DNA from 3 places in the Exiguobacterium sp. s138 genome. Region 2 is predicted to be linked to each of the others. Evidence: riboswitches for the same ligand, from Rfam matches in the RefSeq annotation. Region 2 holds a riboswitch; each other region holds the start of a gene.
What was found. Region 2 has a riboswitch for thiamine pyrophosphate ahead of KNP91_RS06420 (ECF transporter S component). Riboswitches for the same ligand answer to the same signal wherever they lie in the genome.

Region 1: another riboswitch for thiamine pyrophosphate. It lies ahead of thiT (energy-coupled thiamine transporter ThiT); the one in region 2 lies ahead of KNP91_RS06420 (ECF transporter S component).
Region 3: another riboswitch for thiamine pyrophosphate. It lies ahead of KNP91_RS02710 (thiamine phosphate synthase); the one in region 2 lies ahead of KNP91_RS06420 (ECF transporter S component).

What each region holds. Positions count from the first base shown of each region.
Region 1 covers NZ_JACSMW010000002.1:132,165-136,363, reverse strand. The annotation lists gene KNP91_RS04475 (amino acid permease) at 38-1,441, shown strand; gene KNP91_RS04470 (thiamine diphosphokinase) at 1,509-2,117, opposite strand; gene thiT (energy-coupled thiamine transporter ThiT) at 2,117-2,677, opposite strand; TPP riboswitch at 2,741-2,847, opposite strand; gene rpe (ribulose-phosphate 3-epimerase) at 2,871-3,527, opposite strand; gene rsgA (ribosome small subunit-dependent GTPase A) at 3,529-4,199, opposite strand, start outside.
Region 2 covers NZ_JACSMW010000002.1:499,700-503,898, reverse strand. The annotation lists gene KNP91_RS06430 (energy-coupling factor transporter transmembrane component T family protein) at 1-132, opposite strand, end outside; gene KNP91_RS06425 (ABC transporter ATP-binding protein) at 98-1,657, opposite strand; gene KNP91_RS06420 (ECF transporter S component) at 1,657-2,232, opposite strand; TPP riboswitch at 2,339-2,438, opposite strand; gene KNP91_RS06415 (50S ribosomal protein L25/general stress protein Ctc) at 2,530-3,207, opposite strand; gene KNP91_RS06410 (DEAD/DEAH box helicase) at 3,558-4,199, opposite strand, start outside.
Region 3 covers NZ_JACSMW010000001.1:533,365-537,563, reverse strand. The annotation lists gene KNP91_RS02730 (ThiF family adenylyltransferase) at 1-173, opposite strand, end outside; gene KNP91_RS02725 (thiazole synthase) at 170-937, opposite strand; gene thiS (sulfur carrier protein ThiS) at 939-1,142, opposite strand; gene KNP91_RS02715 (NAD(P)/FAD-dependent oxidoreductase) at 1,139-2,128, opposite strand; gene KNP91_RS02710 (thiamine phosphate synthase) at 2,125-2,721, opposite strand; TPP riboswitch at 2,812-2,914, opposite strand; gene nagZ (beta-N-acetylhexosaminidase) at 2,974-4,199, opposite strand, start outside.

The sequences.
Region 1 (4,199 bases), 370 kb from region 2:
GTGAGCAGTTATTTTTTTCAAGGGGGAAGGGTCAGACATGCAGTTAAAAAGAGAAATGACAAGCCGGCATCTCTTCATGATTTCACTCGGAGGGATTATCGGTACGGGACTGTTTCTCGGTTCCGGATTAACGATTTCGCAAGCAGGACCACTCGGGGCGGTCCTCAGTTACATCGTGGGTGGGACCATTATGTATCTGACAATGTTATGTTTAGGAGAGATGGCTGTCCATATGCCGGTTTCCGGATCATTTCAAACGTATACGACACGTTTCATCGGACCGGGTATCGGATTTGCCGTCGGCTGGATTTACTGGCTCGGATGGGCCGTGACGGTGGCACTTGAAATTACGGCAGCCGGAAGTCTGATGGATCGGTGGTTTCCGAACACCCCTATCGTCATCTGGTGTGCCATCTTCACCGTCATTTTATTCGGACTTAACGCCGTATCTGCCAAAGCCTTTGGGGAGGCTGAATTCTGGTTCTCGAGCCTGAAAGTCCTGGCCATTCTATTTTTCATTGCGCTCGGGGGAGCAGCTTGGTTTGGCTGGATCGACATGACTGCAGAACGCCCGGAAAGTTTATTCGCCAACTTTACTTCAAACGGATTGTTCCCGAACGGTGCGCTCGGAGTCTTGACGACGATGATCGCCGTCAACTTCGCGTTCCAGGGGACGGAATTGATCGGGGTTGCAGCCGGAGAGTCGAACGATCCCGAAAAATCGATTCCGAAAGCGATCCGCAATACGGTTTGGCGGACGTTCATCTTTTTTGTTCTTTCGATTACAATCGTCGGCGCCTTAATTCCTTATGAAACAGCTGGCGGTATCAGCAGTCCGTTCATCATGGTCTTTGATGCGATTGGGATTCCATACGCGGCCGATTTGATGAACATCGTCGTTCTGACTGCCTTACTGTCGGTCGGGAACTCAGGATTATACGCTGCTACCCGGATGTTATGGTCGATGTCTCAAGAAGGTATGATCTCGAAAAAACTTGCCATCGTCAACTCTCGTGGTGTACCGATGCGGGCGTTATGCTTTACGATGCTGTTTGCGATGTTATCGCTTCTGACCGCCTTTTTCGCGGAAGATACCGTCTTCATCTGGTTGTTGTCACTAGCAGGACTCGGGGCACAAGTCGGTTGGATTTCAATTTCCGCTTCACAAATTGCGTTTCGCCGTCAATTCATCAAAGACGGGCATTCAGTCAGTGAATTGAAATTCAAGACACCGTTCTTCCCGGTCTTGCCGATCATCTCGTTCTCGTTAAACATGCTCGTATTGATCAGCTTGGCGTTTCAGGCAGATCAACGGATTGCACTGTATATCGGTGTTCCGTTCTTCCTCTTGACATGGGGTTGTTACCATCTGTTTGTTAAAGGAAAACATATTGCAGCTCAAACCGAGCGTCAGGCAGCCAGTTCCACATTAGAATCTTGAACTGCCTCCACCTACAGAGTCATAAAAAAACGCGTGCTCGTTAGGTAAGCCTAACGAGCACGCGTTTTTACTGATCTGACAAACTCCGTAATGCGATGACTTCACCGGTATGCACCGTCACGTTCGCCACTCCGTGCTGTGTCCATTCATTGCTGACGGTCAATGATCCGCCGACCGGCACGTCATGATTCGTCAACGGATACTTGACCCCGCGGAGGGTCAGACGTGTCGGAACGAGCGGGATGAAAGAGAGATAGTGAAATCCATCTGCCTCGATCTCATACGTCCCCGGCTGTAAGAAACGAACCTCTTCCCGCTTCGTCATCAAGCGAACTGCCGGAAATTGTTTTAGCAAATAGACGTTTTGAAGCGTCATATCAAGTCGTCCTCCGGTCGCACCGAATATGAACACTTCTGTTGCTTCATACTGTTGACTGACATGGCGTAAAGCCAGTTCCAAGTCGGTCTCATCCTTTTCAGCCGGGTGGATGATCGCTCCTTCCGGTTTGTATCCGAGCGAATCAAAGTCACCAATCGCCAAGTCAAAAGCGAGACCTTGCTGTGCCAATTCGGTGACACCTCCGTCAACGGCGATGACAACCGTCTTCTCATCCAGAAACGGTTTCAGGGACGGGATGTCTTCTGTCGGACCGGCCGCTACAATCACGACCCGCATCAGACACCTCGTGCCGAGTAACGAAGAAGTCGGGGCGCTGTCGTAAACAGAAGTCCTGCGACAATACCACATAATAGGTACGATGGAACCATATACGTCGCGTTATAGATCAACGAGTACGGAACGACCGGACCTTCCGCATATTCAGCGAAGAAGACGATTCCGCTGATGACGTGACAGACATAACGTAAACCTGCACCAAGCAATGTCGCGCCTAGTACAATTGCCATCAAACGGCCATTCTTCCCGGTTGCTGCTGCTTTTTTGACTTGCCGTGCGAATAGTCCGCTCAGTCCGACGACTCCAAACGCAATCGTATAATCGAGTAACGGCTGAACGACTGTCAGAATTTGCGGAGCGAACATCAGTTGAATCGTTCCGACGAGCGCTCCCGTCACGACCCCACCGATGACACCATGACGAAAGGCCATGACGAAGATTGGCAGCATCGCCAAACTGACCGAACCCCCTTGCGGCATTTTAAACGGGATTAATAAATCGAACACCACACCAAGACTTGCAAAGATTGCAATTTCCATTAACATTTGTAGCCGTTTCATCCTTTTTTCCTCCTAAAAATAAAATCGCAGGACGGCAAAAAGGCAGTACGACGAACGCCGTACTGCCTGCGTGCGCCACATCCCTACGTCCGTCTGAACGGAACAGGTTCGAAGGGTTAAAGTCCAATCACTTCTCTCAGCCGCTTGACGCGACACCCCTTGCGGTCTTCATTCAATTTTGATTCTGCTCTTATTATACGTGAGCGGCATTCCGAATACTAGTGATTGCTTCTGAATAATCCGGTGCATTGTAGATGGCGGAACCTGCAACAAGTACGTTTGCCCCATTCTCAATACATAATTTCGCTGTTTCCGCATTGACTCCGCCATCGATTTCAATCTCAAACGATAGATCGTGTTCCGCTTTCATTGCAGCCAGTTGATTTAATTTCTTCATGACACCCGGAATGAACGCTTGTCCGCCGAATCCCGGATTGACTGTCATCAATAAGACCATGTCCACATCCTCGAGCACGTGTTCGATCGTCGACAGCGGCGTATGCGGATTGAGCACGACACCCGCTTTCGCACCGGCTGCTTTGATCTGTTGCAGGACACGGTGGACGTGATTCGTCGCCTCGACGTGGAACGTCACGATATCAGCCCCTGCTGCAACGAAGGCTTCGACAAAGTTTTCCGGACGATCAATCATGAGATGGACGTCGAGAACCATATCTGTTTTTTGACGTAAACTGCTTAAGACAGGAAGTCCGAATGAGATGTTCGGAACAAATTGACCGTCCATGACATCGAAATGGATATAATCGGCACCTGCTGCTTCTACGGCTTTGACATCCCGCTCTAAATTTGCAAAATCTGCTGATAAGATTGATGGTGCGATTTTAATCATGTTAATACCTCCGTGTCCGATTCTTGATTTCCTCTACAAACATACCATAATTCGTATACCGGGAAGCCATGATTTCCTGGGCCTCGACGGCTTGTTTAACGGCACAACCAGGCTCATTCAAATGCAGACAGCCACGGTACTTACATTCGTCCTGTAAAGCAACAAATTCAGGGAAACACCACCGTAACTCCTCGAGTTCCATTTCATGCGGAAAATCAAGATTCGAGAATCCCGGGGTATCTGCAATCAGTCCTTCGCCAAGCGGGATCAATGTCACATGACGTGTCGTATGGCGTCCACGACCAAGCGCCTTCGAAATATGACTCGTTTCCAGTGCCAACGAAGGTTCCAAGGCATTCAACAACGAACTTTTCCCTACACCGGATTGTCCGGCCAGGACACTCGTTTTATCTTTTAACAACGGACGGACGGATTCGACTCCGGCCAATGTCTCACTTGACGTTTCGATGACGTGATATCCAATGGTCCGGTAAGCGGCAATTGCTTCCAATACCCCTTGTTCGGCTTCACCTTGTAACAAGTCCATCTTCGTCAAGATGATGATCGGTTGAATTTCCTTTGCTTCAATCAACACTAAAAACCGGTCCAGCAGATGGGCAGAAAAATCAGGTTCTGCTGCCGATACGACCAACAATGCTTGATCGATATTGG
Region 2 (4,199 bases):
GGCTGCAAACAGAAGCAAGGCGACTGTCACCGGCAGACGTGACGTCGTAATCAGCAACAGCATGACATACACCAGTGTTCCGAGCTTCACGGCGGGATTAAGGCGTGCGAGCAGCGAATTGTTTTCCTGCACGGTGTTTCACCTCCTCGAGTTGCTGATAGCGTACCGATACCGGGCGGATCAACTGGTTATGCTCAAGCAATGATTCGTTCCGGAACAATTCATCCGGTGCCCCGTCAAATTGAATGTGCTTCTCGCCGATGACGACAACGCGGTCGGCGTAACGGTAGACCAGCTCCATGTCGTGCGTCACCATGATCAGCGTAGTTCCCGCTTCCCGGGCTTGGTGTAACACATCGAGAATCTGAGCGGTCGTCTCAGCATCTTGTCCGAAGGTCGGTTCATCGAGTAACAGGACAGCTTTTCGTTCCAGCAACATCGTCGCGACACTTAAGCGTCTTTTTTGCCCGAGACTGAGTGCAAGCGGGGACTGAGCGGCGACATCCTCCAAACGGTAGTGTTGCAGGGCGTCAGCTACTTGACTTCGTGCCGTTGACGGAGAGCTGATGGCCAGTTCATCGGCGACCGTCTGTTTCAGAAATTGAAACTCCGGTTGCTGAAAGACGAAACCAACTTGCCGGTAAAACGTCCGGTCCCGCCATTTTTTCAAAGGTGTCTGAAACAGCTTGATCGTCCCGCTTTGCGCCGGCAACAGTTTTGCCAGCGTCTCAAGCAGGGTGCTTTTACCGGCAGCGTTGCGTCCGACGAGCATGATCCATTCTCCGGCGGACGCGGTCAGCGAAATCCGGTCGAGAATCACCCGTTTGCCATGCGTGATCGTCACATCGGTCAAATCAAACGTCGTTTCGTTTGCCACCGGACGTCTTGCGACGGGCGGGTTATTCAGAAACCGCGCTGTTGCGACCGTCAGCGGAATCGTCTCGAGTGTATAAGGATAGAGCAATGGCGACATGATACCGTGCCGGATCAGTTCCTCCCGTTTCTCTTCGAAGACTTCAAGCGGGGAACCGTCAAGCCTCAGCTGTCCTTCCCGAAAGACCAACACACGGTCAGCAAACGTCACACATTCTTCCAGTTGATGTTCGATCAACACCAGTGTCACGTTCGGATTGTGATGCAATTCTTCAATCAGCTCCATCATCAATCGGCGGCCGTGCGGATCGAGTTGCGCCGTCGGTTCATCGAGTAACAGGATGTCCGGTTCGAGTGCCAACACACAGGCCAAAGCAAGCCGTTGTTTCATCCCGCCGGACAGTCCGGCAATTTGCGTCGTCAAGGCGAGGTCGAGTCCAACCCGTTTCAACACCGTTCTGATTCGTTCTTCCATTTCATCGCGGGGAATACTCCGGTTTTCCAGACTGAAGGCGATTTCCGCCCCGACCGTCTGCATGCAAAACTGATCGTCCGGCTGTTGAAACAGCATGCCGACGGTTCCGTCTGCGCGCCATTCACCGGTGACTTCCGCCTCAATCGTTTCCGGCATCAGACCGGCAAGCGTATGCAAGAAGGTCGTTTTGCCGCTGCCGCTCGGACCAATCAATAAGGTCGTCTCTCCTTGCCGGAGCGACACGGTCAAGTCGTTTAAAACATCTCGGTCTTGATCCGGATAGCGGACGGTCAGATTCCGGCACCACATCAGGCAGCCCGCCGTTTCTGTTGTCGTCCGACGGCGTAACCGTTCAGCGTTCCCGTCTTGACGAGTGAGTCGACGATGATTTTCGCGAGCAATCCGCCAAGTAATGCCCCACTGACCAGTTGCAGGGAAAACGTCAATAGCAGTGTCGTCGTCGTATAGTAGGCGAACCCATTGACGACCAGACTATAGACCATACTTCCGACAGCCGCAAACATGCCCGACAGCATCAAGGTGAAGGTGTTGAAGTTCCGGTAGCCGACTAACAGAAAAGCAACCTCAGCGCCAATGCCTTGCGCAAGTCCAATCAATAAAGCCGATAAACCGAAGTGACTCCCTGTAAACAACTCGACGGCAGCAGCGACGACTTCTGCAATCAATGCCGCGCCTGGTTTTTGAATGATGTAGGCGACAAGGGGACTGGCGATGACCCAGATGCCGAACATCCAGTTTGCTCCGACCGGTCCAAAGATGGCCGAGATCGGCAACCATAACGTCGACCATCCTAAGTAGAGGACACCACAAGCTACGGCGAGCATCATCATGACGATGATTTCTTTCATTTTCCAACTGTTCATAATCACTTCTCCTTTGAATGCACACCCACAAAGAAACCACAAAAAAAGACCGCCCTCTATGAAAAGAGAGCGGTCGTGTAACCTGCAAGATGCAGAAAAAGAGCACGAGGATTCCGCTCCACTTTCCTACGCTAGTATGAACTAGATCAGGTTCAAAGGGTCCGAAGTAAATCGTCTCAGCCGAGCGGGCTCCCCTAGTGGATGTGTCAATGATGTGTACCTTCTTCACTGTACGGCTGTCGCCGCGACTTGTCAATATGCATAAAAAAACCTCCCACGAGGGGAGGGGAGAAAAGATTACTCTTTATCTTCTTTGTTTTCTTCAGCTTGCTCTTCAGAAGTTTGTTCTGAATCGTCTGTCGCTGTATCCGCATCAGCTGCTTGTGCCTCAGCTTCTGCTTCTTCGATTTCTTCAAGTTCAGCTTCAAGTGTCGATTCAACGACCGCTGCAACTTGGATGTCACCTTCTGTGACGACACGGAAATCTTTTTCTTCCGGAAGATCAGCGACTGTAATCGAATCTCCGATTGCAAGTTCCGTTACATCCACTTCGATGCGTTCCGGTAATTTATCTGGTGTTGCGGCAACTGTTACTTTAAAGAGTGTTTGTGAAAGGAATCCGCCAAGTTTCGCGCCAGCTGCTTCGCCGACCAGGACGATATCCGTTTCGACTTCTGTTTCTTCATCCATTTTAACAGCGATGAATTCAACGTGTTTGATTGTTGGTGTAAAGATGTCCATATCGAGTTTGTTGATCAATGTGTTGACCTTTTTACCGCCGATTTGAAGAGCAACCAAGACGTTTTCGCCGTGATCACGGACAACTTTGACCAATTCTTTTTCGTCGAATGAAATCGGTGTGCTTTCCACTTTGTAGCCATACACGACACCAAGAGCTTTTCCTTCATGACGTAATTGCTTTCTAAGTGAGCGCGGGCGTACTTCGCGTTCTTCTACTTTTAATGTTACTGACATGTTCATTTCCCCCTTGAATTTGGTATAGCCCTCAAAAGGTAATGAATGTAGGAGTGGAACAATAGGTTCCAACAGAAATTCATGCGCTAAATGCTAGTTCAACTGGATTTCATTCAGAAATGAAAAACGAAGTGAGTAAGTAGCATTTCTCTCCCAGGTCATTACGCTGATATTGAGAAACAATAATTGAAAAGCGACCGTGTTGTACGGTGCTAATGTAGATATACCCCTATCTTTCAAAAGTTAAAACCTTTTTTTCTGAATTTGATTGTCGAAAGACCTTCAAACCTGTTGATAGACAACGGATTGAAGGTCCTTCATTTTTTTAAGATTTTCTTTGATTTGTGTGGTTACTCACCTGCTGAATCGATAAAAGCGGGGGAATCGAGCAGACGGACGAGTTCACGAATCGTTAAAATATCCGGCTTCTGATCCGATAAGACGGCATCAATCATCGTCGCTTTGCGATCTTGTAATTCCGCCATCTTTTCCTCGATCGTTCCGGTCATCAACAGCTTGATCACTTCGACCGGTGACTGCTGTCCCAATCGATGAGCCCGGTCAGCCGCTTGTTGCTCGACGGCCGGATTCCACCAACTGTCGTACAAAATGACGGTATCTGCCGTCGCCAGATTCAGACCGGTCCCGCCGGCCTTCAAGGAAATCAGGAAGAGATCAACTTCACCGGCATTAAACCTTTCACACAGTGCGACCCGGTCCTCAACCGGTGTCTCACCCGTCAGCAGAAAGTGGGCACGTTGTCGTGCTGCCAGTCGTTCCCGAATCCGGGCCAGCATCTTCGTATACTGGGAAAAAATCAGGATCCGGTGTCCGGCGGCTAATTTTTCTTCAATTAACGTCAGCAGACGTTCGAGTTTTGTGGATTCGCCTGTATAATCTTCGACAAACAGCGCCGGATCACAGCAAATCTGCCGTAAGCGGGTCAAACCGGCCAGCAACTTAATCCGGTCCTCACGTTTCGTTTCATCCAA
Region 3 (4,199 bases), on a different contig from region 2:
TAATCCCGGTCGATCAGAGTCACTCGTCCGATTCCTGCCCGGACAAGCTGTTCCGCACTCGCTGTCCCGAGTGCACCGAGACCGATGATGACGACGTGCCGCTGTCCCAGTTGATCCTGCCCTTCCTGTCCGATTGGACGAAAGCGGATTTGTCGGCTATACCGGTCCATCATGGGCGGCTGATCCCGGTCGTCGGACTGCTCGCCGTCGCATACCGTTTTTTCTCAATCCGTCCTGCTTCAAAACCGAGTCGTCCCGCTTCAACCGCAAGCTTCATTGCACGTGCCATCTTGACCGGGTCTTTCGCATGCGCGACGGCTGAATTCAACAGGACACCATCAGCTCCGAGCTCCATCGCGTACGCCGCGTCAGCCGGTGAACCGATGCCGGCGTCGACGATGACCGGCACTGACATTTGTTCGATGATGAAGCTGAGCGCGAGCGGATTTAAGATGCCTTGTCCGGAACCGATGGGTGACGCGGCCGGCATAATCGCATGACAGCCGAGTTCTTCGAGCCGACGGGCGAGCAACAGATCATCTGACGTATACGGCAAGACGATGAAGCCATCCTTGATTAATTCCTCTGCTGCTCGTAATGTTTCAATCGGATCCGGCAGCAGTGTCTTGTCACAACCGATTACCTCGACCTTGACCATATCGCACATCCCTGAGGCCCGGGCAAGCCGGGCAAGCCGGACCGCTTCCTCCGCCGTCTTCGCACCCGCAGTGTTCGGTAACAGATCATAGCGGCTTAAGTCGAGTGCCGCGAGTGGATTCGTCTGTTCCTTCGCAAAAACATCGAGTCGCCGGACGGAAAACGTTAAAATATTTGTTTCCGATGCTTCGACCGCTTGTTGTTGCTTCTCATTATCCGGATATTTTCCTGTCCCGAGTAACAATCGTGATGCAAATTTTTTTCCGCCAATTTCTAACATGTTATCCGCCTCCTACAAAATGAACGATTTCAATGACATCTCCGGACGTAACGTCCGTATCCGGATAGCTCGACCGGTCGATGATTTGATGATTTTGTTCGATGATGACGACCTGTCCCTGAATCTCCAGTTTTTCTAACAAGTCGTGTAACGTCTTGATTTCCTCTGTCAAAGCATAGTTTTTTCCATTCAATCGGATAGTCATCTGCTTTCCTCCTGTCGTCGTCTGTTAAAACCATCCAGTGCCACTCTTGGCATTTGCCCCATGAGACAATCGGCTAACACATTGGCCGTCGCCGGTGCCAGTAAGATGCCATGCCGGTGGTGCCCGGTCGCGACGAACAATCCGTCGATACCATCCACCGATCCGAGATACGGCAGACCGTCCCCGGTTTGCGGTCGAACACCGGACCAAGCCTCCACGAACACGGCCTCTGCAAGTGGCGGATAGAGCTTAATCGCTGCATTCAATAACAAACGAATACTGTTCAGACTGACGGTCGTTGATTCATCACTAACCCGTTCCGTCGCCCCGATGATGATCCGTCCGTCTGCTTTCGGGACTAAATAGACCGCATCACCAAACAGCGTCCGATTGAGTTGTCCGGTCGTCAGCCGGACAGACAGACACTCGCCCTTGACCGGAAGTGTGTTAATCGTCACTCCGACCGTCTGTAACAATTCTTCCGATCCGCGACCACCGGCGACAATAATTTGTCTGCCCACCCGCAGCCCCCGGTTAGTCTCGGCGCCGGTCACCGTTTGTCCGTCCCGTACGAGACGTGCTACGACCGTTGCCTCTTCGATTCCCCCGCCCCGTCGTTCGATCGCACTGCGTAATGCTTGTGCAAACAACCGCGGATCAACCTGTCCGACCGAATCAAACGTCCGCCAGTGATGTGCCTGTTGCATATGAAACGGTTGTTCCAGATACCCGCTTCCGAGACCGGTCTCGTCAAACAATTGTTGCACGAATTCCGGATACAGCTTCCGGCTCAGCCGGGCCAGTTCATGTAACGGTGCCAGCAATTCTTCATCTGTCGCGAGCATTCCCGCTGCTGCTTGCGTCGCTCCCTGACCGACAGTTGACTGTTCAAGCAAATGAACGGTTTTCCCGCGCTGCAGGAGCTCATAGCCGAGCGTTAAACCAATGATACCGGCTCCGATGATTAAAACATCCGGGCGTGTCATCGTTGCATCACCGCCTGGAACCGGTTGGCTGCTTCGACCGGAGACGCCTGACCGAGAATGCCCGACAAGACGGCCCCGCCTGCGCAGCCGGTCGCCAGGATATCCGGCAGATTGTCCGGTGTAATGCCACCAATTGCAATGACAGGAATCGATGTCCAGTCGACAACTTGTTTCAAGGCGTCGAGTCCCCGGGGCGGTACACCCGGTTTTGATCCTGTCTCAAAAATATGGCCGTACAGGACGTAATCAGCACCGGCTTGTTCCGCCGCTATCGCTTCCGTTAACGAGTGAACCGATTGACCGATCACCAATTCCGGAAAACGGTGCCGGACGAGGTCGACCGGAATGCTGCGTGTTGTCAGCTGAACTCCGGTGCCGGTGACGACTGCCACGTCCAGCCGGTCATGGACAATTAATTGCTCTGTCTTTACGCCTCGTCGCACGAGTGTTTCGATGCACACGACCAGTTCCTTCGCTGACCATAACGGCTCCCGCAAATGAATCCGGTCGACGGATAGTGCGAGTTCCGGTAACAGCTGTTCGAGTATGTCCGGACGCTGCTTGCCGGTTGTCATCAGATGTAACTGGCTCATCATTTCCCCCTTTCCACACGAAAAAGGACCACCCCATGAACTGATGGAGTGGTCCTACAAAAAAGGGCGACAGCCGTCGCATCCTCTATGAATGATCGGAATCCACTTCCCTCCGCTAGTACGAACTAGATCAGGTTCAAAGGGTCCGGATACTTCCGTCTCAGTCTGCTGCGAGACTCCCCTAGTGTAGATATTGATTTGTGTGGTACGCCTGTAGTTTACCACGGGTAGTCCGATTTGTTCTACCCTTGATTAGTGTCGCATGTCCGATTCGACCGCTTTGACCTGCTCGATTAGCTGTTCATACGCGTCGACGCGTTTCGTTTCCGACAAGTCATACGTTTGTTTTAAGCGTAATACCCGCATGACTTTCTGATCAAGGTCTGCTCTCGACAATTTACCTTGTTTGATCCGTGTCATGATTTCCTTGTGAACGGACGCGTATGCGCCGGGCGATGAGAACATCGCCATATCCGCACCATTTTCGAGGGCAAGACTTGCCGCCTGGGCAAGTCCGTACCGTTCTGTGATGGCTCCCATGACCAAATCGTCCGTGATGATGACACCGTCAAACTTCAGCTCATCCCGTAACACCCCGGTCATGACGGGTTTCGACAACGAAGACGGACGGGTTTTGTCGAGTGCCGGAAACAGGATATGCGCGACCATGACCATCTCGGCCCCTTCCTGAATCGCCCGTTTGAACGGGACCAGCTCCGTCTGCTCGAGTTCCGCTTTCGTCGCATCGACCCGCGGCAGACCGACATGGGAATCGACGGTCGTGTCGCCGTGTCCCGGAAAATGTTTGACGACCGGCACGACGTCTTCTTCTTTCATGCCCTGCATCAACGGGACACCAAGCCGGGCGACCTGTTGCGGATCCGCACTGAGCGATCGGTCACCGATGATCGGATTCGCCGGATTGCTGTTGACGTCAAGGACGGGAGCGAAGTCCATATTAAAGCCGTAAAAACGGGAAATCGAACCAAGTGTCTGTCCGACTTCCTTCATCAATGCCGGATCATTTTTTTGACCGAACGACAGACTCGGTGATAATTTGAGCTGTGCGTCCGGGACCCGACTGACGCGTCCGCCCTCTTCGTCAAAGCCGAGAAACGCTTTTGCATCAGCCGGTTGGGCTTCAGCAATCGCTGCCGTAAAGGTTTTCAGTTGATCGGTCGACGTGATGTTGCCGCCGAGTAACAGCACACCACCGAGTGCATGATCCTGCAACAGCGTTCGGTCGGCTTGTGTCAAAGCTGTTCCCGTCACACCGATATACAGCAACTGATCGACTTTTTCCGCCGTCGACATGTTCGAGACGGTTTCTTTAAGTTGTTTCTCTGCCCGCTCAGCAGCAGAAGGTCGATCCGGCTGCGGCGGCTTTGTTTTCTTCGCCGGCTTCGGTTGCGGTTCGACCGGTTGTGCCGGCTCGTCAGCACAACCGGCGAGGAGGACACTTGCCAACAGAACAGGAA